Linked DNA regions of Kineosporia sp. NBRC 101731. The protein of the gene in region 2 interacts with the protein of the main gene of each other region in a pairwise test. Links are inferred from orthologs where the notes say so. Each region holds a gene or a part of one and is shown on either strand. Other genes may lie near its edges.

Region 1 (11,198 bases), on a different replicon or contig from region 2:
GGAGTCACAGACATGCCCACGCCCACCAAGGGTCCCCGTCTCGGGGGTGGTCCCGCGCACGAGCGGCTGATGCTCGCCAACCTCGCGACCCAGCTGTTCACGCACAAGTCCATCACCACCACGCAGACGAAGGCCAAGCGCATGCAGCCCCTGGCTGAGCGCATGATCACCTTCGCGAAGCGCGGTGACCTGGCGGCCCGCCGCCGGGTGCTGCAGACGATCACGGACAAGGGCGTCGTGCACACGCTCTTCACCGAGATCGCGCCGGTCGTGGCGGAGCGTAAGGGTGGCTACACCCGGATCACCAAGATCGGTAACCGCAAGGGCGACAACGCCCCCATGGTCGTCATCGAGCTGGTCCTGGACCCGCTGACCGCCGGTCAGTCGACCGTGCGTGAGGCTGAGGCCGCCACCGGTCGCGCCGCCCGGGGCAACAAGTCCGTGGCCGCCGAGCAGGCCGCCGAGGACACCGCGACCGAGGCGGAGAACGCCAAGGTCGACGGTGACGCCGAGGGTTCGGTCGACGCCGCCGCCCAGTCCGAGACCGCTGCCGTTGCGGCCGAGGCCGAGGCTCCGGGTAGCGACGAGGCCAAGGACGCCAAGGCTGCTGCCGAGGTTGCCGAAGAGTCTGCCGACGACGCGGTCGACGGCAAGAAGTAAGTTCCACGCCGCCGAGCCCGTCATCCCCGTCCTGGGGGTGGCGGGCTCGCGTCGTTGTGGTCACCGAAACAGAGAGAGCCCAGTGCTTTTGGACGTTGTTGAGCCCCCGCTGTCCACGGTGAGAGTTCGCCTGGACCTGGGTTACGACGGCACGGACTTCAGCGGCTGGGCCGCCCAGCCCGGCCGCCGCACGGTCGAGGAGACCCTGTCGACGGGACTGGGCACGATCCTGCGCCTGCCCGGCGGCCCGAAATTGACGGTGGCCGGCCGCACCGATGCCGGCGTGCACGCGAACGGCCAGGTGGCGCACGCCGACATTCCGGCCGACGCCTGGAACCGGTTGCCCGGCCGCAGTGACCGGGCTCCGGAGCAGGCCGTCCTGACCCGGCTGGCGGGTGTTCTGCCGGGTGACATCCGGGTGCACGGTGCCTCGATCGCCGCCGAGGGTTTCGATGCCCGCTTCTCCGCGATCAACCGGCGCTACGCGTACCGGATCAGTGACCACCCCAGCGGGCCACCTCCGCTGCGCCGCCGCGACGTCCTGAGCCACCGGCGTCCTCTGGACGAAGCCGCCATGACCCGGGCCGCCCGCACGCTGACCGGACTCAACGACTTCGCCGCGTTCTGCAAGTACCGCGAGGGTGCGACCACGATCCGCACCCTGCTCGCCTACGAGTGGCATCGCGACGAGCAGGGTCTGCTCGTGGCCACGGTGCTCGCCGACGCCTTCTGCCACTCGATGGTGCGGGCCCTGGTCGGTGCCGTGCTGCCGGTGGGGGAGGGGCGTAAGCCCGACGACTGGCCCGCCCAGGTACTGACCGAGGGGCATCGCGACCCGCGCGTCGCGGTGGTGCCCCCCCACGGCCTGGTGCTGGAAGAGGTCGGGTACCCCGCGGACGACGAACTGGCGGCCCGGGCGAAGGAGTCAAGGGCGGTACGCACCCTGCCGTAGTCCGCTGACCGATCGGGTGTCACTCGTCACGTGCTGTTCACGCGAAAAGGCACAGAAGACCCTTAGGCTCCTCCACCGTGACGACGACGAGGCGTAATTACGCGACCGGCGCCAAGGTGCTCGCGGCGGCGACGGGACTGGCGGGGCTGGGCATTCTGGCTCCGGGGACCGCGCAGGCAGCGACGTGCACGGGCGACGTGACCGCGATCGGCAGCATCCAGGGCAGCGGCGCCGCGGCGGCGATCACCGGCGCGGTGACCGTGCGCGGCGTGGTCGTCAGCGACAACGAGGGATCCTCGCCCACCCTGCAGGGGTTCTTCCTGCAGGACGGCGGTGACCAGGACAAGGCCACGTCGGACGGGATCTTCGTCTACGCACCGGGAAAGAACCAGGTCAGCGTGGGTGACGAGGTCCAGGTCACCGGTACCGCGGCGGAGTACCAGGGGCAGACCCAGATCACGTCCACCGCCCTGGACCTGTGCGCGACCGGTCAGAAGGTGAAGCCGACCACGGTGAAGCTGCCCCTGGCCTCGGCGACCGCCCTGGAGCGCTACGAGGGCATGCTGGTGCGCCTGCCGCAGAGGCTCACCGTCTCCGAGCACTACCTGCTGGGCCGGTTCGGCCAGGTCACGGTGTCGAGCAAGGGCCGGCTGATGCAGCCGACCAACGTGTACGCCGCGGACGACCCGAAGCGGGCGCAGCTGCAGGCGAAGAACACCCTGAACCAGCTGATCGTCGACGACGCGCTGAACAACCAGAACGCCGACCCGATCGGGTTCGGCCGCGACGGCAAGCCGCTGAGCGCCACGAACACCCTGCGCACCGGCGACACGGTGAAGAACGCGACCGGCGTGCTGACCTACACCTGGGCCGGTAACGCGGCCAGTCCCAACGCCTGGCGCCTGCGCCCGGTCGGCGCCCTGAACGGCGCCGCGGACTTCCAGGCGACCAACCCCCGCCCGAAGACCTCGAAGGTCAAGGGGGACGTGACCGTCGCCAGCAGCAACGTGCTGAACTACTTCAACACCTTCACCGGCTGCACGTACGGCGTGGGGGGCGCGGCCACCGACTGCCGCGGTGCGGAGAACGCCGCCGAGCTGGAGCGGCAGACCGCCAAGGAGATCGCCGCGCTGAAGAGCCTGGACGCCGACGTGGTCGGCCTGATGGAGATCGAGAACGACGGCTACGGCGCCGACAGCGCGATCGCCACCCTGACCGACGCCCTGAACGCGTCCACCGCGCCCGGCACCTACGCGTACGTGGACGCGGACGCGGCCACCGGCGTCGTCAATGTGGCCGGTGACGACGCGATCAAGGTCGGGATGCTCTATAAGCCGGCCAAGGTCACCCCGGTCAAGACCCTGGTCGAGAACGATGACCTGTTCGAGCGTCACCCGCTGGCCGTGACCTTCAGGACCCCGAAGAACGCCAAGGTCAGCGTGGTGGTGAACCACTTCAAGTCGAAGGGCTGCGACGGCGCGACCGGGCTGGACACCGACCAGGGCGACGGTCAGAGCTGCTGGAACGCCCACCGCACCGAGCAGGCCACGACACTGGCGGGCTGGATCGACTCGACGCTGGTGCCGGCCGCGGGCGACAAGGACGTGCTGGTCATCGGTGACCTGAACTCGTACGCCAAGGAAGACCCGATCCTGGCCCTGAACGACCTGGGTTACACGGACATGATCGACAAGGAGATCGGCAGCGACAAGGCCTACTCGTACGTGTTCAGCGCCCAGTCCGGTTACCTCGACCAGGCCCTGGCCAGCTCGTCACTGAAGAGCCAGGTGAAGGACGTGCTGGACGTGCACATCAACGCCGACGAGCCTTCGGTGCTGGACTACAACACCAACTTCAAGTCCGCCGGGCAGATCACGTCGCTGTACGCCCCCGACCGGTTCCGTACCTCGGACCACGACCCGGTACTCATCGGTCTGGATCTGAAGAAGTAACGATCTTCGGACGCTCACGAATGGCGGCCGCGGCGCGAAAGTGCCAAGGTCGCCTTCATGAGTAATTCGACCTTTGAGCCTGGCGACTCGGACGAGGTCTACCAGCCGTCGGCAGACGGCTCGGACGAGACCTACGACCTGGACCAGGCCTTCGGTGACGACGACGTCGACTCGGCGGTGTATGACGCCGGCTACTCACCGCCGGAGAAGCCGCGGGGCATGACCCGGTTCGGCACCACCGACGCCGAGGAGGCGCAGGGCGAGAGCCTCGAGGCGCGCCTGGCGCAGGAGGAGCCCGACCCGAACCTGGTCTCCGACCTGGAGGCTTCGCCGACCGACGAGAACGTCGACTCGGTGGACAACAACCGCATCGAGGACGAGGACCTCTCCTACGCGGAGGTCGGTCGCGGTCGTGCGGGCCGGCTGGTCGACCCGGACGAGGGTCTGGGCGCCGACGAGGAGAAAGACCTGATCGGCTCCGACGTGGGCATCGATCAGGGGGCCGCGAGCGCCGAAGAGGCCGCGGTCCACATCATCGAGTGAAATCGCTTCGCGTCTGAGCGCCGATGCCGGGCACACTGTCAGGTGTGTCCGGCATCGACGTCAATCAGGTTTCTTTCACTCTTCCCGACGGGCGTCCCCTGCTGGACGAGGTCACCTTCAAGGTGCCCGACGGCGCGGTCGCCGCGCTGATCGGCCCGAACGGCACCGGCAAGACCACGCTGCTGCGCATCCTGGCGGGTGACACCGCCGCGCACGGTGGCGCCGCCGTGGTGTCCGGATCGCTCGGGGTGATGCGTCAGTTCATCGGTAGCGTCCGCGACGAGACCAGTGTGCGCGACCTGCTCGTCTCGGTGGCGCCGACGACCATCCGGGTGGCCGGGCAGGCTCTCGAGGCCGCCGAGCTGAAGATGATGGAGCACGAGGACGAGCCCACCCAGATGGCCTATGCCCAGGCGCTGTCCGACTGGGCCGACGCCGGTGGCTACGAGGCGGAGACCTCCTGGGACGTCTGCACCGTGGCCGCGCTCGGCCTGCCGTTCGAGAAGGCCCAGTACCGCAGCGCCAACACGCTCTCCGGTGGTGAGCAGAAGCGTCTGGTGCTGGAGGCCCTGCTGCGTGGCCCCGACGACGTGCTGCTGCTCGACGAGCCGGACAACTACCTCGACGTTCCGGGTAAGCGCTGGCTCGAGGAGCGCCTGGCCGAGACCTCCAAGACCGTGCTGCTGGTCAGCCACGACCGGGAACTGCTCTCCCACGCGGCCACCCGCATCGTCACCCTGGAGCCGCACGCGGCCGGGGCGAACGCCTGGATCCACGGTGGCGGGTTCGGCACGTACGCGCAGGCCCGCACCGACCGCAACAGCCGGCTGGAAGAGCTGCGCCGGCGCTGGGACGAGGAGCACGCCAAGCTCAAGCAGCTCGTGCTGATGCTGAAGACCAAGTCCTCGTTCATGGACTCGATGGCCGCGCAGTACCACGCCGCGCAGACCCGGCTGGCGAAGTTCGAGGCGGCCGGCCCGCCCGAGCTGGTGGCGAACGAGCAGAACGTGCACATGCGCCTCAAGGGTGGACGCACGGGGAAACGGGCCGTGGTGGCCACCGATCTGGAGCTCACGGGTCTGATGAAGCCGTTCAGCACCGAGTTGTGGTTCGGCGACCGGGTGGCGGTGCTGGGGTCCAACGGCTCGGGCAAGTCGCACTTCCTGCGGCTGCTCGCGGCCGGTGGCAGCGACCCGGACGTGGAGCACCAGCCGGTGGACGACTCACCGACGGCCCGGCCGGGTGCGGTGCCGCACACCGGCTCGGTCAAGCTCGGTGCCCGGGTGCGGCCGGGCTGGTTCGCGCAGACCCATCAGCACGTGGAACTGGCCGGGCGCACGCTCCTCGACATCCTGCACCGCGGCGACGGGCACCGTTCCGGGCTGCCGCGCGAGGCCGCCAGCCGGGTGCTGGACCGCTACGAGCTCAGCGAGCAGGCCGAGCAGAAGTTCGAGTCGCTGTCGGGCGGACAGCAGGCGCGGTTCCAGATCCTGCTGCTCGAGCTCTCAGGGGCCACTCTGCTGCTGCTCGACGAGCCGACGGACAACCTTGACCTGCACTCGGCCGAGGCCCTGGAGAAGGGACTCAGCGCGTTCGAGGGCACGGTCGTGGCGGTGACCCACGACCGCTGGTTCTCCCGCGAGTTCGACCGGTTCCTGGTGTTCGGGTCGGACGGTCAGGTCTACGAGTCGGACGAGCCGGTCTGGGACGAGGCACGGGTTCAGCGGGCACGCTAGGTGCTCCCAGGGGTCTGTGACGGAACCATCAGAATGCGGCCGTAGTTTGATCTCCGTGACAGAGACGCCGGCGGTACTGATCGTCAACTCGGCGTCGCGCCGCGGGCAGGAGACTTTCGCCCAGGCCCGCGACCGGCTCGAAGAACTGGGTGTCCAGCTGATGGCCGCCCACGCCGTGGATGACCCGAGCACGCTGCCCCAACTGGTGCAGGAGACGATCGACGCGGGCGCCCGCACGATCGTGCTCGGCGGTGGTGACGGCACGGTCAGCTCGGTCGCGCCCCAGTTGTGCAACACCGGGGTGGTGCTCGGGCTGCTGCCCACCGGCACCGCGAACGACCTGGCGCGCACCCTGGGGCTGCCCACCGACCTGATGAAGGCCTGCGAGACGGTGGCCGACGGCAAGGCGGTGGACGTCGACCTCGGGGTGGTGGGTGACGACCGTTTCCTCAACGTGAGTTCCATCGGCCTGGCCGTCGGGGTCACCGAGATGCTCAACCCGAAGCTGAAGAAGCGTCTCGGCGCCCTCGCCTACCCGATCGCCGCCGCCAAGGCCTACCGGCGGTTCGTGCCGTTCTCGGCCCGGCTGGAGTTCCCCGACGGTGACCACCCCGACCTCGAGCTCGACGACCTGCTCCAGCTGGCCGTGGCCAACGGCCGGTTCTACGGCGGGGGAGCGGTGGTCTCGCCCGACGCCGGTATCGACGACCACCTGCTCGACGTCTACGCGATCCCCCGCGGAACCCCGCGGCAGCGCTGGCAGGTGGCCCGGCACTTCGTCAGCGGCGCGTTCACCGAGAACGACCACGTCTACCACGTCACCACGCAGAACGTCCGGGTCAGTACGGTTCCCGGGCAGGCGGTCAACGTCGACGGCGAGCTCTCGGCCCGCACCCCCGTCGACTTCGGCATCGTGCGGGGTGGCCTGCGGGTGATCGTGCCGGAAAACGCGACGGTCGGTATCTAGGCGAAATCTAGGCGAAGAACCGCTCCACGGCCCGGATCTTGTTCACCGCGTCGAGCGCGGCCACCTTGTAGGCCTCGGACAGCGTGGGGTAGTTGAACACGGTGTCGACGAGGTGGTCGATGGTGCCCTCGCACGTCATGATCGCCTGGCCGAGGTGCACCAGCTCGGTCGCCTGGGAGCCGAACACGTGCACGCCCAGGAGCTTTCGCGTGCCGGTGCTGACCAGCAGCTTGAGCATGCCGTAGGAGTCGCCGGCGATCTGCCCGCGGGCCAGTTCGCGGTAGCGCGAGATGCCGACCTCGTAGGGCACGGACGACGAGGTCAGGTCGGCCTCGGTCCAGCCGCAGTAACTGATCTCCGGGATCGTGTAGATACCGATCGGCTGCAGGCTGATCAGGCTGTTCACGTGTTCGCCGAAGGCGTGATAGGCCGCCAGGCGGCCCTGTTCCATCGAGGTCGCGGCCAGGGCCGGGAAACCGATCACGTCACCGACGGCGTAGATGTGCTCGACGCTCGTGCGGTAGTGGTCGTCCACCGTGATCCGGCCCCGCAGGTCTGCCTCCAGTCCGGCGGCGGGCAGGTCCAGCGCCTGCGTGGCGCCCTGGCGACCGGCTGAGTACATCACCGCATCAGCCGGAATTCGTTTACCGGAGACCAGATTCGTCACGGTGCCGTTGGCGTTGTTCTCGACCGAGGCGACCTTCTCGTCGAACCGGAAGGTGACCGAGAGGTCGCGCAGGTGGAACTTCAGCGACTCGACGATCTCGGAGTCGCAGAAGTCGAGCATCCGGTCGCGCTGTTCGACCACGGTGACCTTGCAGCCGACCGCCGCGAACATCGACGCGTACTCGATGCCGATCACCCCGGCACCGACCACGACCATCGACCGGGGCAGCTGGTCCAGGTGCAGGATGCCGTCGGAGTCGATGACCTTCTTGCCGTCGAACTCGATCGAGGACGGCCGGGCCGGGGTGGTGCCCGTGGCGATCACCACGTACTGCGCGGTGACCGAGCGGGTGCCCTGTGGACCGCCCTCGATCAGCACGGTGTGCGGGTCGGTGAACCGGCCGGTGCCGTGCAGCAGGTCCACGCCGTTGCGGTTGAGCTGGCTGCGGATCACCTCGACCTCACGGCCGATCACGTGCTGGGTGCGAGCCAGCAGGTCCTCCAGGGTGATGTCGTGTTTCACCCGGTAGTTCTGGCCGTACATGTCCCGCTGGTAGGTGCCGGTGAGGTAGAGAACGGCCTCGCGCAGCGTCTTCGAGGGGATGGTGCCGGTGTTGATGCACACCCCGCCCACCATGTCGCCGCGTTCGATCACCGCGGCGTGCCGGCCCAGCTTGGCCGCGGCGATAGCTGCCTTCTGCCCGCCCGGCCCACTTCCGATCACCAGCAGGTCGTACTCGTAGTCATGCTCGTCGGCCATGATCGGATCCCCCGGGTATCAGCTGGTTCGCGGCTGGCCACCACTCCATCGGCGGGGGGCGGCGCGGGGTTGATCGGCGGGGCGAAGTTGTGCTTGCCGACCCCACGTTTTGACCCCCCGGAAGCAGCCCGGTAATCTGAGTCCTCGTTGTGTGACCCGTCCGTCATGTCGAGCCTAGTTGGTGCGTGGCACGTCGGGTACGGAGTAGCGACCTCGTTGATGCATTCGAAGAGGCGTTGTCCGTGGCACATGAAAATGTCGACCCGAATGCTCTGATCAGAACGAGGCTGCGACCGTGCGTACGTTTACCCCCAAGCCCGGTGACATCGAGCGCCGCTGGCACGTCATCGACGCGTCCGACGTCGTGCTCGGCCGGCTCGCTTCGCAGGCCGCTGTGCTCCTTCGGGGCAAGCACAAGGCCACTTTCGCTCCCCACATCGACACTGGTGACTTCGTCATCATCGTCAACGCCGACAAGGTCGCCCTGACCGGCAAGAAGCGCGAGCAGAAGCTCGCCTACCGGCACTCCGGCTACCCGGGCGGTCTGCGCTCGGTCAGCTACACCGAGCTGCTGGAGAAGAACCCTCAGCGCGCCGTCGAGAAGGCGATCCGGGGCATGCTGCCGAAGAACTCCCTCGGCCGCGAGGTGCTCGGCAAGCTCAAGGTCTACGTCGGCCCCGAGCACCCGCACGCCGCGCAGCAGCCCGTCCCCTTCGAGATCACCCAGGTCGCGCAGTAATCCACGAGGCTGCCGGTAACCCGGCGCCCGCGGATCGCGACCCCCGTAGCCAAGCGCAACAAGGAGAACCGTGACCGAGTCCACCGCCGAAGTGGCTGACGCCGCCACCGAGGAGTTCGAAGAGGACGCCCCGAGCAGCTACACCTCCGCCACGCCGGCGGTCAAGGGTAGCGGCTCCAGCATCATCGCCCCCGGCTCGGCCACCGGCCGCCGCAAGGAGGCTGTCGCCCGGGTCCGCATCATTCCGGGCACCGGCCAGTGGAAGATCAATGGCCGCACCATTGAAGATTACTTCCCGAACAAGGTGCACCAGCAGCTCGTCAACGAGCCGTTCCGGGTCACCGAGCTCGAGGGTCGCTTCGACGTCATCGCCCGTCTGCACGGTGGCGGCTCGTCCGGCCAGGCCGGTGCGCTGCGTCTGGGCATCGCCCGTTCGCTGAACGAGATCGACGAAGAGACGAACCGTCCGTCGATGAAGAAGGCCGGCTTCATGACCCGTGACCCGCGGGCCAAGGAGCGTAAGAAGGCTGGTCTCAAGAAGGCTCGTAAGGCTCCTCAGTACAGCAAGCGCTGATCCAGACATCAGCTGCGCACGCACGGCCCCGGGGTTATCTGGCTCCGGGGCCGTGTTGCGTTCAGCGGGGGGATAATCGGCGAGTAGATGTGAAACATTCCCGCGTAGGAGGAACTCGTTGGCGCGACTATTCGGCACGGATGGCGTCCGGGGTCTGGCGAACCGCGACCTGACCGCTGAGCTCGCCCTCGACCTCGCGGTCGCGGCGGCGCACGTGCTCGGCGAGGTCGCGGATTTCCACGGCCGTAGGCCCCGAGCAGTGGTCGGGCGTGACCCGCGGGCCTCGGGTGAGTTCCTGTCCGCCGCCGTCATGGCCGGTCTGGCCAGCGCGGGTGTCGATGTCGAGGACGCGGGCGTGGTTCCCACCCCCGCCGTGGCCTTCCTCGTCGACGACTCCGAGGCAGACCTGGGCGTGGTGCTGTCGGCCTCGCACAACCCGATGCCCGACAACGGCATCAAGTTCTTCGCCAGCGGTGGCTACAAGCTGCCCGACGAGGTCGAGGACCAGATCGAGCGCCGCATGGGCGAGCCCTGGGCCCGCCCCACCGGCGCCGAGGTCGGTCGCACCCGCCGTCTGGCCAAAGCCGGTGACAGCTACGTCGCGCACCTGCTGGCCACCCTGCCGTGCCGTCTCGACGGACTGAAGGTGGTGCTCGACTGCGCCCACGGTGCGGCCAGCGTGGTCTCCCCGCGGGCCTTCCGCGAGGCCGGGGCCGAGGTCATCGTGATCGGTGCCGAGCCCGACGGGCTCAACATCAACGACGACTACGGCTCCACCCACGTGGGGCACCTGCGCGACGCCGTGCTGGCGCACGGCGCCGACGTGGGTATCGCCCACGACGGTGACGCCGACCGCTGCCTGGCGATCGACCACCTGGGCCGCGACATCGACGGCGACCAGATCATGGCCGTGCTGGCCCTGGCCTTCGCCGACCGCGGCGTGCTGGCCCACAAGACCCTCGTCACCACGGTGATGAGCAACCTGGGTCTGCGCCTGGCCATGGAGCGTGAGGGCATTCGCGTGATCCAGACCGCGGTGGGCGACCGCTACGTGCTCGAGGAGATGCGCAGCGGTGGCTACTCGCTCGGCGGTGAACAGTCCGGCCACGTCGTCATGCTCGACCACAGCACCACCGGCGACGGCGTCCTGACCGGCCTGCACCTGCTCGCCCGCATGGCCCAGACCGGTAAGTCGCTGGCCGAGCTGGCGTCGGTGATGGAGCGCCTGCCCCAGGTCCTCGTCAACGTCAAGGGCGTGGACAAGAACCGCTGCCACGACGACGCCGAGCTCCAGGCCGCGGTCGCCGCGGCCGAGGCCAGGCTCGGCGACACCGGCCGGGTGCTGCTGCGCCCCTCCGGCACCGAGGCCCTGGTCCGCGTCATGGTCGAGGCCAAGGAGGCCGGCCAGGCCAGCGCCGAGGCCGAGGGCCTGGCCGCGGTGGTGAAGGACCGGCTCGCACTGAGCGTGTAGAAGCTGAGCGTGTAAAGCTGTGTGAGGCAAGGAAAGAAGGGCGGTTCCGCGGAGTGCGGAACCGCCCTTCTACTTCCGGGTCACCGCGTCCCCTCCTGCGCGCGGTGACCCGGAACCCTTACGGAGTCACCGACCGCCCGTTACCGCCGGCGACGTCGACAGTCGAGAGGAACGTGTC
Region 2 (12,941 bases):
GGCCCGCACACCGGTGGCTGGATGATGCCCTCCGCCGCGGCGCTGGAGTCCCCGACGACCCCTTCGGCCCCCATCCCGGACTCCCTGGCGCCCCCCAACGACCCCTCCCGCAGCGAGCCGAACCGCCGTGAACGCCGGCCGGAGCCGGCCGAGGCCGATCGCCGCTTCCAGGAGACCGCTGCCCAGATCTACCGGCCGGACCCGAACCTCGGCCCGTCCACCGAGACGATCCGGGCCCTCAGCGACCCTCTGAACGACCCGCTGCCGGGCCAGTCCCGTGGCGGCACCCCGTCGGCCGGTGACAGCTACTCCGGCTCGTCCTACGGCAGCGGCTCGGACTACTCGTCGTCGGGGTCGTACTCCGGCGGCTACGGCGGTGGCTACCAGAACGGCTACCAGAACGGCTCCCCGCCGGCCCTGCCGGCGCTCCCCTCGGCCCCGACACCGCCCCTACCGGCCGCCCCCTCGCCGTACAGCAACACCCCGGAGGAGCCCCAGGCCCCCTGGCGGCCCACTGCGAGCGACCCGTGGGGCGCGGGCCCCGCCGGCCCGCGCACCGGCAACGGCTGGTCCGAGGACGACGAGGTCGACCTGCGCGACGACCAGGGCCAGCTCCCGGGCACCGGTAACCGCGACCAGTCCGGCCCTTCCACGTCCCGCCAGGCAATCATCGATCTCTCGGCCCGCCGCCGGCACCGCAGCCCCAACGACTGACCCGACCATGAAGGACGACCCGACGGGCTGACGCCGTCGGCACCCCTTCAGCGCGCCCTGACGACGTGCCTCGGCCGACGCGGGAGCACGCACCAGTGCTCCCCCGCCCCTGTGGGGTGCCCGCGTCCCGGCCCGGCCACCACAGATGTGTTCGCCGGCGGGAACCGAGCAGCCCTGATCCCGTTCCTGATCATGTCAATCGCCTCCCCGCGCTCTGGCACGGTGACCACGAAGGTTGGCCACCTTCCCGTTCGCGATCAGGCAACCTTCCCCGGGGAAGCGGTGTCACCTCCCGGCCGAAGGCTGGGGAATTGCCTGATCACGAACGGAGAAGGGCGCCACCCACACACCCACAAGCTGACCCGCGTCCATTGATGGGCGCCCGGTCACGCTTGACCCGCGCCCTCAACGTGCACTCTCACCGCACCAAAACCAGGGACCTCTTGAGGTGCCCGCATCCCCGGACTCCCCTGTCCACCCTCCTCGGCGAACGCTCGGTGCACTCATCAGGTGCACAAAAGGTCATATTGCGCTCTAATCACTCTTAAATAAACCTATGCGTGAGCAAGATGTAACGGTGCGGAACGATCCGGGGGCTTGAGCGGAGGGTCGTAGTGGCTTGGACGGCGGGCGGGGCGAACGGGCTCGACGACACGTGGATCGAACCGCGGGCACGTCGTGGTTGAACCGCGCATACCGGCCACGCGGAGAAGTACTGAGTTCGGCGACGGTGACGGGCGGAATCGAGATCTCATGACTGAGCAGCAGACGACCACCAGCGGCAGCCGACCCGACGCATCCCAGCAGGAACGGCGGCCCCCGGCGGCCGACCCAACCCCCCGTACCCCGCGCACCCCGACTTCACACCCGATGGCCTATCCGCCGCAGCAACAACCACCGATGCAGTGGACGGGGCGGCTGGAGTTCGACCTCACCGACAGTCGCGGCTGGCGGGTGGGCACGATCGAGGTGGTCGTGCGCATGGACACGGTGACCCTCTGGCGCGGCAACCGCACTCTCGCGGTCATGCACCGGGAATCGTTCAAGCACTGGCTGGTCCGGCCGGTGAAGCCGTTCGAGTTCGACGACGTGGTGTGGTTCATGCAGGGCACGACCACCTGCCTGACCATCGACGGTGCGAACTCCTACGCGGTGCCCGAGCCGATCGTCGACCACCTGTTCGCCGTGGCCTAAGACGTCAGCCAGCGCCGCATCGCGTCCTCGCAGGCCACGAGATCGCTGATGGGACAGCGCTCGTCGTCCTTGTGCGCGAGCGAGGGGTTGCCCGGGCCGAAGTTCACGGCCGGGATTCCGAGGGTGGAGAACAGGGCCACGTCGGTCCAGCCGTACTTCGGGCCCGGCGTGCCCCCGACCGCGGCGACGAAATTGGCTGCCACCGGCGCGTTCAGACCGGGTCGGGCGGCAGGCGAGGCATCGGTGACGGTGATCTCGTACCCGGCGAACAGCTCCCGCAGGTGCGCCTCGGCGGCTGCGAGCGACTTGTCCGGCGCGAAGCGGTAATTGATCAGCACCGTGCAGCGGTCGGGGATCACGTTGCCGGCGATGCCGCCGGAGATACCGACGGCATTCAGGCCCTCCCGGTAGACCAGCCCGTCCACCTCGATCTGCTGCGCCTCATAGGCATTCAGTACATCGAGGACCGGGCCCGCCGCGTGCACGGCGTTCGAGCCCATCCACGACCGGGCCGAGTGCGCGGCCGTCCCGGACAACGCCACCTCGATCCGCATCGTGCCCTGGCAACCGCCTTCGACCACGGCCGAGGTGGGCTCACCGAGCACGGCGAAGTCGGCCTGCAGAATCTCGGGACGCGTGCGGGAGAGACGGCCCAGCCCGTTGCGCGTGGCCTCGATCTCCTCGCAGTCGTAGAACACGTAGGTGACGTCGCGGGTGGGCTCGGGAACCCCCGCCGCGAGAACCAGCGCGACGGCGACGCCGCCCTTCATGTCGACGGTGCCCCGGCCGTGGATGACCCCGTCCACGGTGCGTGTGGGCAGGTTGTCCGCGATCGGCACGGTGTCGATGTGCCCGGCGACCACGACGCGCTCGGCCCGCCCCAGATGCGTGCGGGCGATCACGCAGTGACCGTCGCGGATCACCTCGAGGTGCGCGAAACCCCGCAGTGCGGTTTCGATCGCGTCGGCGATGGCGGCCTCGTCGCCGCTGACCGAGGGGATGTCACACAGGACGCGGGTCAGGTCGGCGACGCTCCCGGTCAGGTCGAGCTGGACCGGGGCAGTCGCTTCAGGCATGGCCGGGAGCCTACTCGCGGTCCGGAGCGCACATCGTCCACCCGTAGGATGCAACCCATGACCGAGGTGAGTTCCACGTCCCCCGCGCCCGCTTCCACCAGCCGCCTGGCCTGGGGTTATGGCCTGGCCAGCAGCACCGAGGCCGGAGTCGTACTGGACACCTGGTACCCGGCGCCCCAGCTCGGCACCGCCCCCGACGACGCCGGCCCGTTCGCCGTCCCCGCCGACCTGGCGGCCCTGGAGGGCACCGACCCCCACCGCAAGGTGCGCCTGCACGTGGTTCGCACCCAGATCGACCTGGACGCGGAGCCGAAAGACACTCCCGACGCCTACCTCCGCCTGCACCTGCTCTCGCACCGGCTGGTGAAGCCCAACACGATCAACCTGAGTGGCATCTTCGGCGCCCTGCCGAACGTGGTGTGGACCAATCACGGTCCCTGCCCGGCCGAAGACTTCGAGGCCACCCGGCTGCGCATCCGCGCCGGCGGCGGCCCGGGCACCCGGGTCGAGGTCACCGGCGTGGACAAGTTCCCGCGGATGACCGACTACGTGCTGCCCACCGGCGTGCGTATCGCCGACACCAGCCGGGTGCGCCTGGGCGCCCACCTGGCCGAGGGCACCACGGTCATGCACGAGGGCTTCGTGAACTTCAACGCCGGCACGATCGGCCACTCGATGGTCGAGGGACGTATCTCGCAGGGTGTCGTGGTCGGCGAGGGCTCGGACATCGGCGGCGGCGCCTCGATCATGGGCACGCTCTCGGGCGGCGGCAAGGAGGTCGTGTCGATCGGCGAGCGCTGCCTGCTCGGCGCCAACGCCGGTCTGGGCATCGCCCTGGGCGACGACTGTGTCGTCGAGGCCGGGCTCTACCTCACCGCGGGTACCAAACTCCTGCTGCTGTCCGACCCCGAGACCGGCGCCCGGGCGCAGAACCCGACAACGGTCAAGGCGCTTCAGCTCTCCGGTGCCACTGGCCTGCTGTTCCGCCGCAACTCCACCACCGGGGCCGTCGAGGCCCTGGCCCGCACCGGTGGTTCCTTCACCTTCGCCCTGAACGACGCCCTGCACGCGAACGCCTGACCGGGAACCTCGTGTAGTGGTCGGGCAGTTCTCGTTGCGACAGGATTCGTCAGGAAGCGACCGGAACTGCCCGACCACGGATGAGAGGGAGGTATGAACCCCTCGGAACCCACTCGGCCCATGCCCGCCGGCGGCCCCAAAGCCGGTACGGCACGGCCGGATCGACCCATCGCCGGGACCAGCACGCGGCCCCTGCGCACCGACGGCGACCCCACCGGCGCGGAACCCCCGCGCCGGCCGCCGGGCGACCGCGGGCCGTCCACCGGCGCCGAAAGACCCAGGAAACGCAGCCGGTTCCGTGGCCTGATCATTGCCCTCACGGTGATTGCGGTGACCGCCGGTGGCTCGGTGGCCGCCGCCTGGGTCTGGTTGCAGGGCGCGGTCGGCCCGGTGACGATCCGCGAGATCTGCACCGGCGAGTTCTCCGACGGCTCGTCGCACACCCTGGAGATCGACCAGGCCAACAATGCCGCGATCATCACCGCGATCGCCGAGAAGCGGGACTTCCCGGTGCGGGCGGCCACAATCGGTGTGGCCACCGCGATACAGGAGTCGAAGCTGCGCAACATCACCTACGGCGACCGCGACTCGGTGGGCTTGTTCCAGCAGCGCCCGTCGCAGGGCTGGGGCACGCGGGAGGAGATCCTCGACCCGATCTACTCCGCCAACGCGTTCTACGACGCGCTCGAGAAGGTCGGCGACCTGGACGAGCTCACCATCACCGAGGCCGCGCAGAAGGTGCAGCGCTCGGCCTATCCGGAGGCCTACGCCGACCACGAGCCGGAGGCCCGGATGGTCGTGTCCCCGCTGGCCGGCTACTCCCCCGGCGGCTGGAACTGCGTCCTGCGGGAAGACGGTGACCTGACCGCCCAGGTACCCGGCGAGAACGGGCTCACCGCCCGGTCCTCCGCGGTCCGCGCGGCCGCCAAGGCCGAGCTCGGCCGGAACAACTCGAAGGTCGATCAGGCGGGCACCGCGCTGACCTTCTCGGTGCCCGCGGCCCAGGAGAAGCGGTACGCCTGGGCCCTCGCGTCGTGGGCCCTGGCCCGGGCCGACGATCTGGGGGTGCGGCAGGTCTCGCTGGACGGCTACACCTGGGACCGGTCGAAATCGGGGAAAGGCTGGACCCAGACCGATACCGGGCTCGGCGAACGTCAGGTGAGAATCACGGTCTACTGACCGCAGATTCCTTGGCCCGGTGATCGAAACCCTTGATCACCGGGCCTTTTCACGTTCCTATCAGCGGTTGCCGATCTCCAGGTAGTTACGCTCGGTGGCCCCGATGTAGATCTGCCGCGGACGGCCGATCTTGGTCTGCTTGTCTTCCATCATCTCGCGCCACTGGGCGATCCAGCCCGGGAGACGACCGAGGGCGAACAGCACCGTGAACATCTTCGTCGGGAAGCCCATCGCCTTGTAGATGAGGCCCGTGTAGAAGTCCACGTTCGGGTACAGCTTGCGCTCGATGAAGTAGTCGTCGTGGAGGGCGATCTCCTCCAGACGCAGGGCGATGTCGAGCAGCGGGTCGTCGACGCCGAGACCACGCAGGATGTCGTCGGCGGTCTTCTTGATGATCGCCGCGCGCGGGTCGTAGTTCTTGTACACCCGGTGCCCGAAGCCCATCAGGCGCACGCCGCCCTCGCGGTTCTTCACCTTGTTCATGAAGGTGTCCGGGCCGTCGGGAGAATTCTTGATCTCCTCGAGCATCTCCAGCACGGCCGAGTTGGCGCCGCCGTGCAGCGGCCCGGAGAGCGCGTGGATGCCGGCCGAGACCGAGGCGAACAGGTTCGCCTGGCCGGAACCGACGAGCCGAACGGTCGAGGTCGAACAGTTCTGCTCGTGATCGGCGTGCAGAATGAACAGCAGGTCAAGGGCTTTCGCCAGTACCGGGTCGACGTCGTAGGGCTCGGCCGGGAACCCGAAGGTCATCCGCAGGAAGTTCTCCACCAGGCCCTGTGAGTTGTCCGGGTAGAGGAACGGCTGGCCGACCGACTTCTTGTAGGCGTACGCCGCGATGGTCGGCAGCTTGGCCAGGAGCCGCGTCGTCGCCAGCTCGACCTGGTCGTGGTCACGGATGCTCAGGCTGTCCGGGTAGAACGTACCCAGCGCCGAGACCGCCGCCGACAGCACGGGCATCGGGTGCGCGTCCCGCGGGAAGCCGTCGAAGAAGCGCTTGAAGTCCTCGTGCAGCAGCGTGTGCCGCTGGATCTTGGTGGTGAAGTCCGCCAGCTGCGTCGGGGTCGGCAGCTCACCGTAGATCAGCAGGTAGCTGACCTCGATGAAGGAGGACTTCTCGGCCAGTTCCGCGATCGGGTAGCCCCGGTAGCGGAGAATTCCCGCGTCGCCGTCGATGTACGTGATGGCCGAGGTGCAGGACGCCGTGTTGGTGAAACCCGGGTCCAACGTGACGTAACCGGTCGTGGACAGGAGCGAGGACACGCTCACCCCGGCGCCGCCCTCAGTGGCCCGGGTCACTCCCAGGTCGAGTTCGCCACCCGGGTAGTTCAGGGTGATCTGATCGGATCCGTCGGACATGAAGACGCTCCCACGCTGGTGTCTGGGTCCAGGGTCTATCGGCCTTCAGCGCCGGGCAGGTTCGCCTGGACACACGGCCTTAACGCAAGTTACCCCCCGCCGAACGGACTGAGCCATCCGGACCGGCCGCACGGGCAGCGAGTTGCGCCACTCTTTCATCACTCACGGTCATGGCCACGCGCACGTGCCGGGCACCCGTCGGGCCGTAGAAGTCTCCCGGTGTGACGAGAACCCCACGCTCGGCGAGGTCTGCGACCGTGTCCCAGCAGGGCTCGTCACGAGTGGCCCAGAAGTAGAGTCCGGCTTCCGAGTGATCAATCTTGAAGCCCTCGGACGTCAGCCAGGCGCGCATCAGTTCACGCCGACGGCGGTACCGCTCGCGCTGCTGCGCCACGTGCTCGTCGTCGCCGAGTGCCACCCTCAGGGCCTCTTGCACCGGCCACGGCACGATCATCCCGGCGTGCTTACGGATCTCCAGAATGCGGCGCACCAGAACGGGATCCCCGGCCACGAAGGCCGCCCGGTAGCCCGCCAGGTTGGACTGCTTACTGGTCGAGTAGACCACCAGCAGACCCTCGTGGGAGCCGCCGCAGACCTCCGGATCGAGGAGGCTCGGCACCTCGACGCCGTCCCAGCCGAGCTCGGCGTAGCACTCGTCACTGGCCACCACGGCACCGATCGAGCGGGCCCAGTCGACGACCTTCTTCAGGTGCTCGACACCCAGTACCCGGCCGGTGGGGTTGCCCGGTGAATTCAGCCAGACCAGCTTCACCGAGCGGGCGCCGGGACCCACCTGCAGTGTGCCGTCGGCGGCGAGCGGAGTGGCTCCGGCCAGTCGCGCACCCACGTCGTACGTGGGATATGCCACTTGCGGATGCATGACCACATCGCCCGCGCCCAGTCCGAGCAGGAGCGGCAGCCAGGCCACCAGCTCCTTGGAGCCGATGGTCGGCATCACGCCGTCGGGATCGACGCCCGGCGCGTTGCGGCGACGGGCGAACCAGTCCACGACAGCCTGGCGCAGGGGCGGGGTGCCGTAGGTCTGCGGGTAGCCGGGGGCGTCCGAGGCGTCGGCCAGGGCCTGCCGCACCAGATCCGGTGTCGGGTCGACCGGGGTACCGACCGAGAGGTCGACAATCCCTCCCGGATGCTGCCCGGCCCTGGTCTTGTACGGGACCAGCTTGTCCCAGGGGAAGTCGGGCAGCACCGGGGCGGTCATTCCCCGGCCTGCGGGGGAAGGGCGAGGATGAACGCGTGGTCCTTGTTGATCAGGCCCATCTTGGACGCGCCACCCGGCGAGCCGAGATCTTCGAAGAACTCGACGTTCGCCTTGTAGTAGTCGCCCCACTGTTCCGGGACGTCGTCCTCGTAGAAGATCGCCTCGACCGGGCAGACCGGCTCGCAAGCACCGCAGTCCACGCATTCGTCGGGGTGGATGTACAACATCCGGTCACCCTCGTAGATGCAGTCGACCGGGCATTCCTCGATGCAGGCCTTGTCCTTCACATCCACGCAGGGCTGCGCAATGACGTAGGTCACGTCGGGTCCTCCTGGTATGCGGCCCTGGTCGCTCGCCAGGGCCGGTCGTCGCCGCGGCCGTCGACGCCGGTGACATCGGGGCCCCGCTTAGTATCGCTGATCCTCCACCCGAGTGTCGCCGAAGGGGCCGCAGTGAGCACGAAACCATCCGCCCAGGACGGGACCGACTGGGCCGAGCACATCGGTTCCCGGGTCGTCGTCCGCCGCCGCGACGCCTCCGGCCTGCACGACGTGCTGGGTGAACTCCTCGCCGTCACCGGGCAGACGCTGACCGTCGCCGGCCGCCACGGTCCGGTCGACGTGCCTCTGAGCAGCATCGTCGCCGGAAAACCGGTACCCCCGAAGGCCAGCCGCCCCGCTCCCCCGCACCGCGCCCTGTCGGTGGCCGATCTCGAGCTGGCGATGGCCAAGCACTGGCAGGCGGCCGAGCAGGACTGGCTCGGCGGCTGGCTGCTGCGGGCCACCGAGGGCTTCACCAACCGGGCCAACTCGGTGCTGGCGGTCGGCGAGCCGGGCATGCAGCTCGACGTCGCGGTGGTGGAGGTCGTGGACTGGTACGCCGAGCGCGGCCTGAAGCCGGTCGCCGCGGCCCCGGAGCCCCGCATCGACGACGGCGACACCGATCAGCTCCTGGCCGCCACCTCCGCCTTCGAGGCCGAGGGGTGGACGCAGGTGCCCGGCAGCTCCACGGCGGTGATGACGGCCGCGACCGGTGAGGTGCGCGCCCTGGCGCCGCGGCTGGGTGGCCGGGCGCTGCCCGAGGGCCTGACCCTCACCCTGACGGACGAGCCCGACCCGGCCTGGATCAGCCAGTACCACTACCGCGGGCAGGCGGTGCCCGACCACGGGGTGCGGCTGCTGACCTCGGCCCCGCGTCAGGTGTTCGCCTCACTGCGTACGGACGCCGGTGAGGTCGCCGCAGTGGTGCGGGGTTCACTGGCCGAGAGCTGGGCCGGGCTGACCGCGATGGAGGTCGCCCCCTCCTGGCGGCGCCGCGGCCTGGCGACCATCCTGATCGGCGTGATCGGCGACTGGGGGTGGGAGCACGGCGCCCGGTCGATCTTCCTCCAGGTGGCCGAGGACAACGTGAACGCCCTGGCCACCTACGAGAAGGCCGGGTTCACCCACCATCACCGGTACAGCTACCTGGCTCCCTAAGAGGCCGTGGGCTCCGGCAGGTTCGCCGCCAGGTCCCGCAGGCGCACCCGGGCCTGGTCGAGCGCCACCTCCAGGTCGACCAGCAGCTGACCGCACCGGGCGGCGTGCCCGGCCTTGGCCTCGGCCTCGATCTGCCGGGCGATCCCGACCACCTGCACGGTGCCGAGGTTCAGCCCGGCCCCGGCCAGGCTGTGGGCGTGCAGGTAGGCCGCCTCGGCGTCGTCCGCGGTGACCGCCAGGCTGAGGCGCTGCAGGAGGTCCACGGTGCGGGACAGGAACGACGAGATGATGTCGCGCACCAGCTCGACCTCAAAATCGGTTCCCTCACCGAGTAATTCGGCGATCCGCTCGTTGGTGTCGGCCATCTCCCCGGGCTGCGGCCCGGCCGCATCGGGGCGCTCCTGGGCCAAGGTTTCCTCCACGGGTCCGGGCTGCCGGGGAATGACAGCGGTGGTCTCGATCACGGCGACGGAAGCCGGGGCGGCCACCGTGACGTGTTCCTGGTCGCGCATCGCGGCCAGCTTGTCCCGCACGGCCGAGTAGTGCCGTTCCATCGGCTGGGTCTTCTCTCCCCGTCCGGCCGGTGGCGCCTCGTCATCGGTGCGTAGCCAGCGGTTCAGCGTGGCCTGGAGGGTGGCCGACCGCACCGGCTTGGCGATGAAGTCGTCCATACCCGAGTCGAAACACCGCTGCCGGTCGGCGGCGAACGTGGCCGCCGTCATGGCGATGATCGGAACCGTGCGGGTGGCCGGGCGTTTCCGTAGCTCGACGGTGGCCGTGTACCCGTCCATCACCGGCATCTGGCAGTCCATCAGGATCGCGTCGTAGTCGTTCTGCGCGCTCATCGTCAGCGCCTGTTCACCGTGCCCGGCAACGTCCACCCGGTATCCCAGCTGCGACAGGATGCCCAGCGCGACCGTCTGGTTGATGTCGTTGTCCTCCACCAGCAGCAGCCGGAACGACTCCCGGGCCGGGGTTCGTGGCTCCGGTTCACGTTCGGGTGCGGCGATCGGCCGTCGATCGGCGACGGGTGGCGGCTCGCCCACCGTCAGGGTCACCCGGGTCAGGGCGCCGAACAGGTCGGACTGCCGCACCGGTTTGGTGAGATAGGCACTGATCTGTCGCGCCACCGTCGCGTCGCCGACCTCTTCACCCGAACCGACGCCGATCACCGGAAGATTCGCGAGCGCGGGCACCTGGCGGATCTGCTCGATCAGCGCCAGACCGCCGCGCTCGGGCATGTGCATGTCGATCACGGCCAGGTCGTACCCACCGGCCGGGGCCGAACGGTTGGTCAGCAGGTCCATCGCCTCGTCGGCGGAACCGGCGGCGACCGGGCGCATCCCCCAGCGGGTCAGCTGGGTCTGCATGACCAGGCGGTTGACCTCGTTGTCGTCGACGATCAGCACGGCCAGGCCGCGCGCGTCGCGGCCCCGCACCGAGCGGCCCCAGTTGTCGGCCGGGGCGAACACCAGTTCGGCGACGAACGTGGCGCCCTGGCCGAGCCGGCTGGTGGCGCGGATCGTGCCGCCCATCAGGTCGGCCAGGCGACGGCTGATCGACAGGCCCAGACCGGTGCCGCCGTAGGCCCGGCTGGTGCCCTCGTCCGCCTGCCGGAACGGTTCGAAAAGCAGGTCCAGGCGGGCCGGCTCGATCCCGATCCCGGTGTCGGTGACGGCGAAGTTCACCGCGACCTGGCCGTCCGGGCACGGCGGGCCCGGCGTGACGGAGATCGAGACCCCGCCGTGCTCGGTGAATTTCACCGCGTTGTGGGTGAGGTTGAGCAGGATCTGACGCAGCCGGCCGGGATCGCCGCTGAGGGCGAAGGGCACCCCGGACTCGTAGTCGACGGTGAGTTCCAGGCCCTTGCTCGAGGCGTTCTGCCGCACCAGCGTGACCACGTCGTCGACCACGTCCTCCAGCCGGAAGTCGACGCGGTCGAGCATCAGCCGCCCGGCCTCGATCTTGGAGAAGTCGAGGATGTCGTTGATGACGGTGAGCAGGGCATCCCCCGCCGTGCGCACACCCTCCACGTAACGGCGCTGGGTCTCGGTCAGCGGGGTGCCGAGCAGCAGGTCGGTCAGGCCGATCACGCCGTTCATCGGGGTCCGGATCTCGTGGCTCATGGTGGCCACGAACTCGGACTTCAGCCGGGACGCCTCGACCGCCTGGTCGCGGGTCTCGGACAGCGCGTTCTGCAGTTCCTTCTGCGAGGTGATGTCACGCCCGACGGCGTAGATCAGCCGGCGGTCCGGGTCGGAGGCCACGGTCCACAGCAGGGTGCGCACCACTCCCTCACGCACGAAACGGTTCTCGAACGTGGCCACGCCCGGGTCGGTGACCAGCCGGGCCAGCTGCTCGGCCACCCGCCGCTGGTCCGACTCGTCCCCGCTGGGGAAGGCCTCCTCGAACCGCAGGCCCAGTAACTGGTCCGGGCTCATTCCCAGAGACGCGGACCAGACCGGGTTGGTCTGCAGCAGACGGCCGCCGAAGTCGGCCACGGCCATGAAGTCGGTGGAGAGCTGGAAGAGCTGCTCCACCTGGTCGCGGGCACTGAGCCGGTCGGTGACGTCCTGGAGGGAGCCCCAGATCTCCAGATCGGCCTCGGTGCGCACCCGGAAGTTGCACTCCACGATGCGCCGGGTGCCGCCGGGTCCGCGGGTCCGGGCCAGGAACACCTGCTGTTCGCCGGTGCTGATGAGCGACTGGAGCCGGGCGGAGGTGTCCGGCTCGCTCTCGGCCACCAGGAACGGCGCCAGCTCACGACCGACCAGATCGTCCCCGGGAATGCCGAGCAGTTGCTCGGCCGCCACCGAGCAGAAGTCCACGAGGCCGTCCCGGTCCAGGCGTAGCAGCACCCCGGGCGAGGAATTGGCCAGGTCCCGCATGCGGCGCTGGTTCTCCGACAGTGAGCGGGTGGCCAGCAGCGCGTCCCGTAGCGCACGCCGGCGCAGGACCGCCACGACGATCACCCCGAGCAGGATCAGGGCTGCCGTGCCCAGGGCCACCGCGCGGAAGAACATCGCGGGCCGCATGGCGGCGGTCTCCGACTCCTGGGCCACCACCCGCCAGCCGTCCACCGATGTCCGGCCGGGACCGGAAGAGGTCGGGCCGGACGCACTGGCAGCGACGATGTGCCCGTTGCCGACCAGCACGGTGCGGCCGCGGGCCAGGCGCGCGGCTTCGGAGAGCCCGGCGGGGGCTGCGCCGCCGCTGTCGGCCACCAGCTGACCGGAGGCGTCGAGCACGCTCATCCGGATGCCGCGGCCCTGTGCATAGGTGTCCACGTAGTGCTGCACGCCGGTGAGGTCGCGCACCATCCGCAGGTATCCGACGGCGGGCGGGTCGAGAACGTACATCGGCACGGTGATGGCGGTGACGTCGGTGTCGAAGACCGGGCTGCGGTACACCGAGGAGACCGCGTACGTCTCGGTGCCGGTGAAGTCCGGCACCCCGGTCTGGGCCTTCAGGTCGTAGCCGTCCGGCACCCGGTCGGGCAGGTCGGTCATCACCTTGCCGTCGGCGTCCAGCAGGGCCACGGAGAGCACCGAGTCACCGCCGGCCGCCAGGAGCGTGCGCAGCACCGTCGCGGTCTTCGTGGCAGAAGTGGTGGAAGTGGTGGCGCTGGTTTCTGTACCGGACAGC

The links.
Region 1: the proteins of QSK05_RS09370 (region 2) and QSK05_RS05345 interact in binary tests that used the Escherichia coli proteins (3 or more experiments, as listed by UniProt). The link is inferred for Kineosporia sp. NBRC 101731 from one-to-one orthologs.

What each region holds. Positions count from the first base shown.
Region 1 is NZ_BSTC01000001.1:1,197,094-1,208,291, forward strand. The notes cover bases 4,974-7,854. They hold QSK05_RS05345 (lipid kinase), read left to right. Parts: upstream 4,974-5,898; coding sequence 5,899-6,810; downstream 6,811-7,854. Other genes in these bases: QSK05_RS05340 (ABC-F family ATP-binding cassette domain-containing protein), read left to right, coding at 4,974-5,843; sthA (Si-specific NAD(P)(+) transhydrogenase), read right to left, coding at 6,818-7,854. Outside these bases: rplQ (50S ribosomal protein L17), read left to right, coding at 13-660; QSK05_RS05325 (tRNA pseudouridine synthase A), read left to right, coding at 779-1,612; QSK05_RS05330 (ExeM/NucH family extracellular endonuclease), read left to right, coding at 1,690-3,564; QSK05_RS05335 (DUF5709 domain-containing protein), read left to right, coding at 3,622-4,107; more of QSK05_RS05340, read left to right, coding at 4,152-4,973; more of sthA, read right to left, coding at 7,855-8,236; rplM (50S ribosomal protein L13), read left to right, coding at 8,532-8,975; rpsI (30S ribosomal protein S9), read left to right, coding at 9,046-9,549; glmM (phosphoglucosamine mutase), read left to right, coding at 9,668-11,020; QSK05_RS05370 (hypothetical protein), read right to left, coding at 11,139-11,198. UniProt on the Escherichia coli protein: In vitro phosphorylates phosphatidylglycerol but not diacylglycerol; the in vivo substrate is unknown.
Region 2 is NZ_BSTC01000002.1:484,338-497,278, forward strand. Bases 4,452-7,247 are described here. They hold QSK05_RS09370 (citrate synthase), read right to left. Parts: upstream 6,600-7,247; coding sequence 5,304-6,599; downstream 4,452-5,303. Other genes in these bases: QSK05_RS09365 (hypothetical protein), read left to right, coding at 4,452-5,243; dapC (succinyldiaminopimelate transaminase), read right to left, coding at 6,679-7,247. Also shown: QSK05_RS09345 (diguanylate cyclase), read left to right, coding at 1-714; QSK05_RS09350 (hypothetical protein), read left to right, coding at 1,468-1,908; dapE (succinyl-diaminopimelate desuccinylase), read right to left, coding at 1,905-2,984; dapD (2,3,4,5-tetrahydropyridine-2,6-dicarboxylate N-succinyltransferase), read left to right, coding at 3,042-4,064; more of QSK05_RS09365, read left to right, coding at 4,185-4,451; more of dapC, read right to left, coding at 7,248-7,818; fdxA (ferredoxin), read right to left, coding at 7,815-8,138; QSK05_RS09385 (GNAT family N-acetyltransferase), read left to right, coding at 8,271-9,296; QSK05_RS09390 (response regulator), read right to left, coding at 9,293-12,941.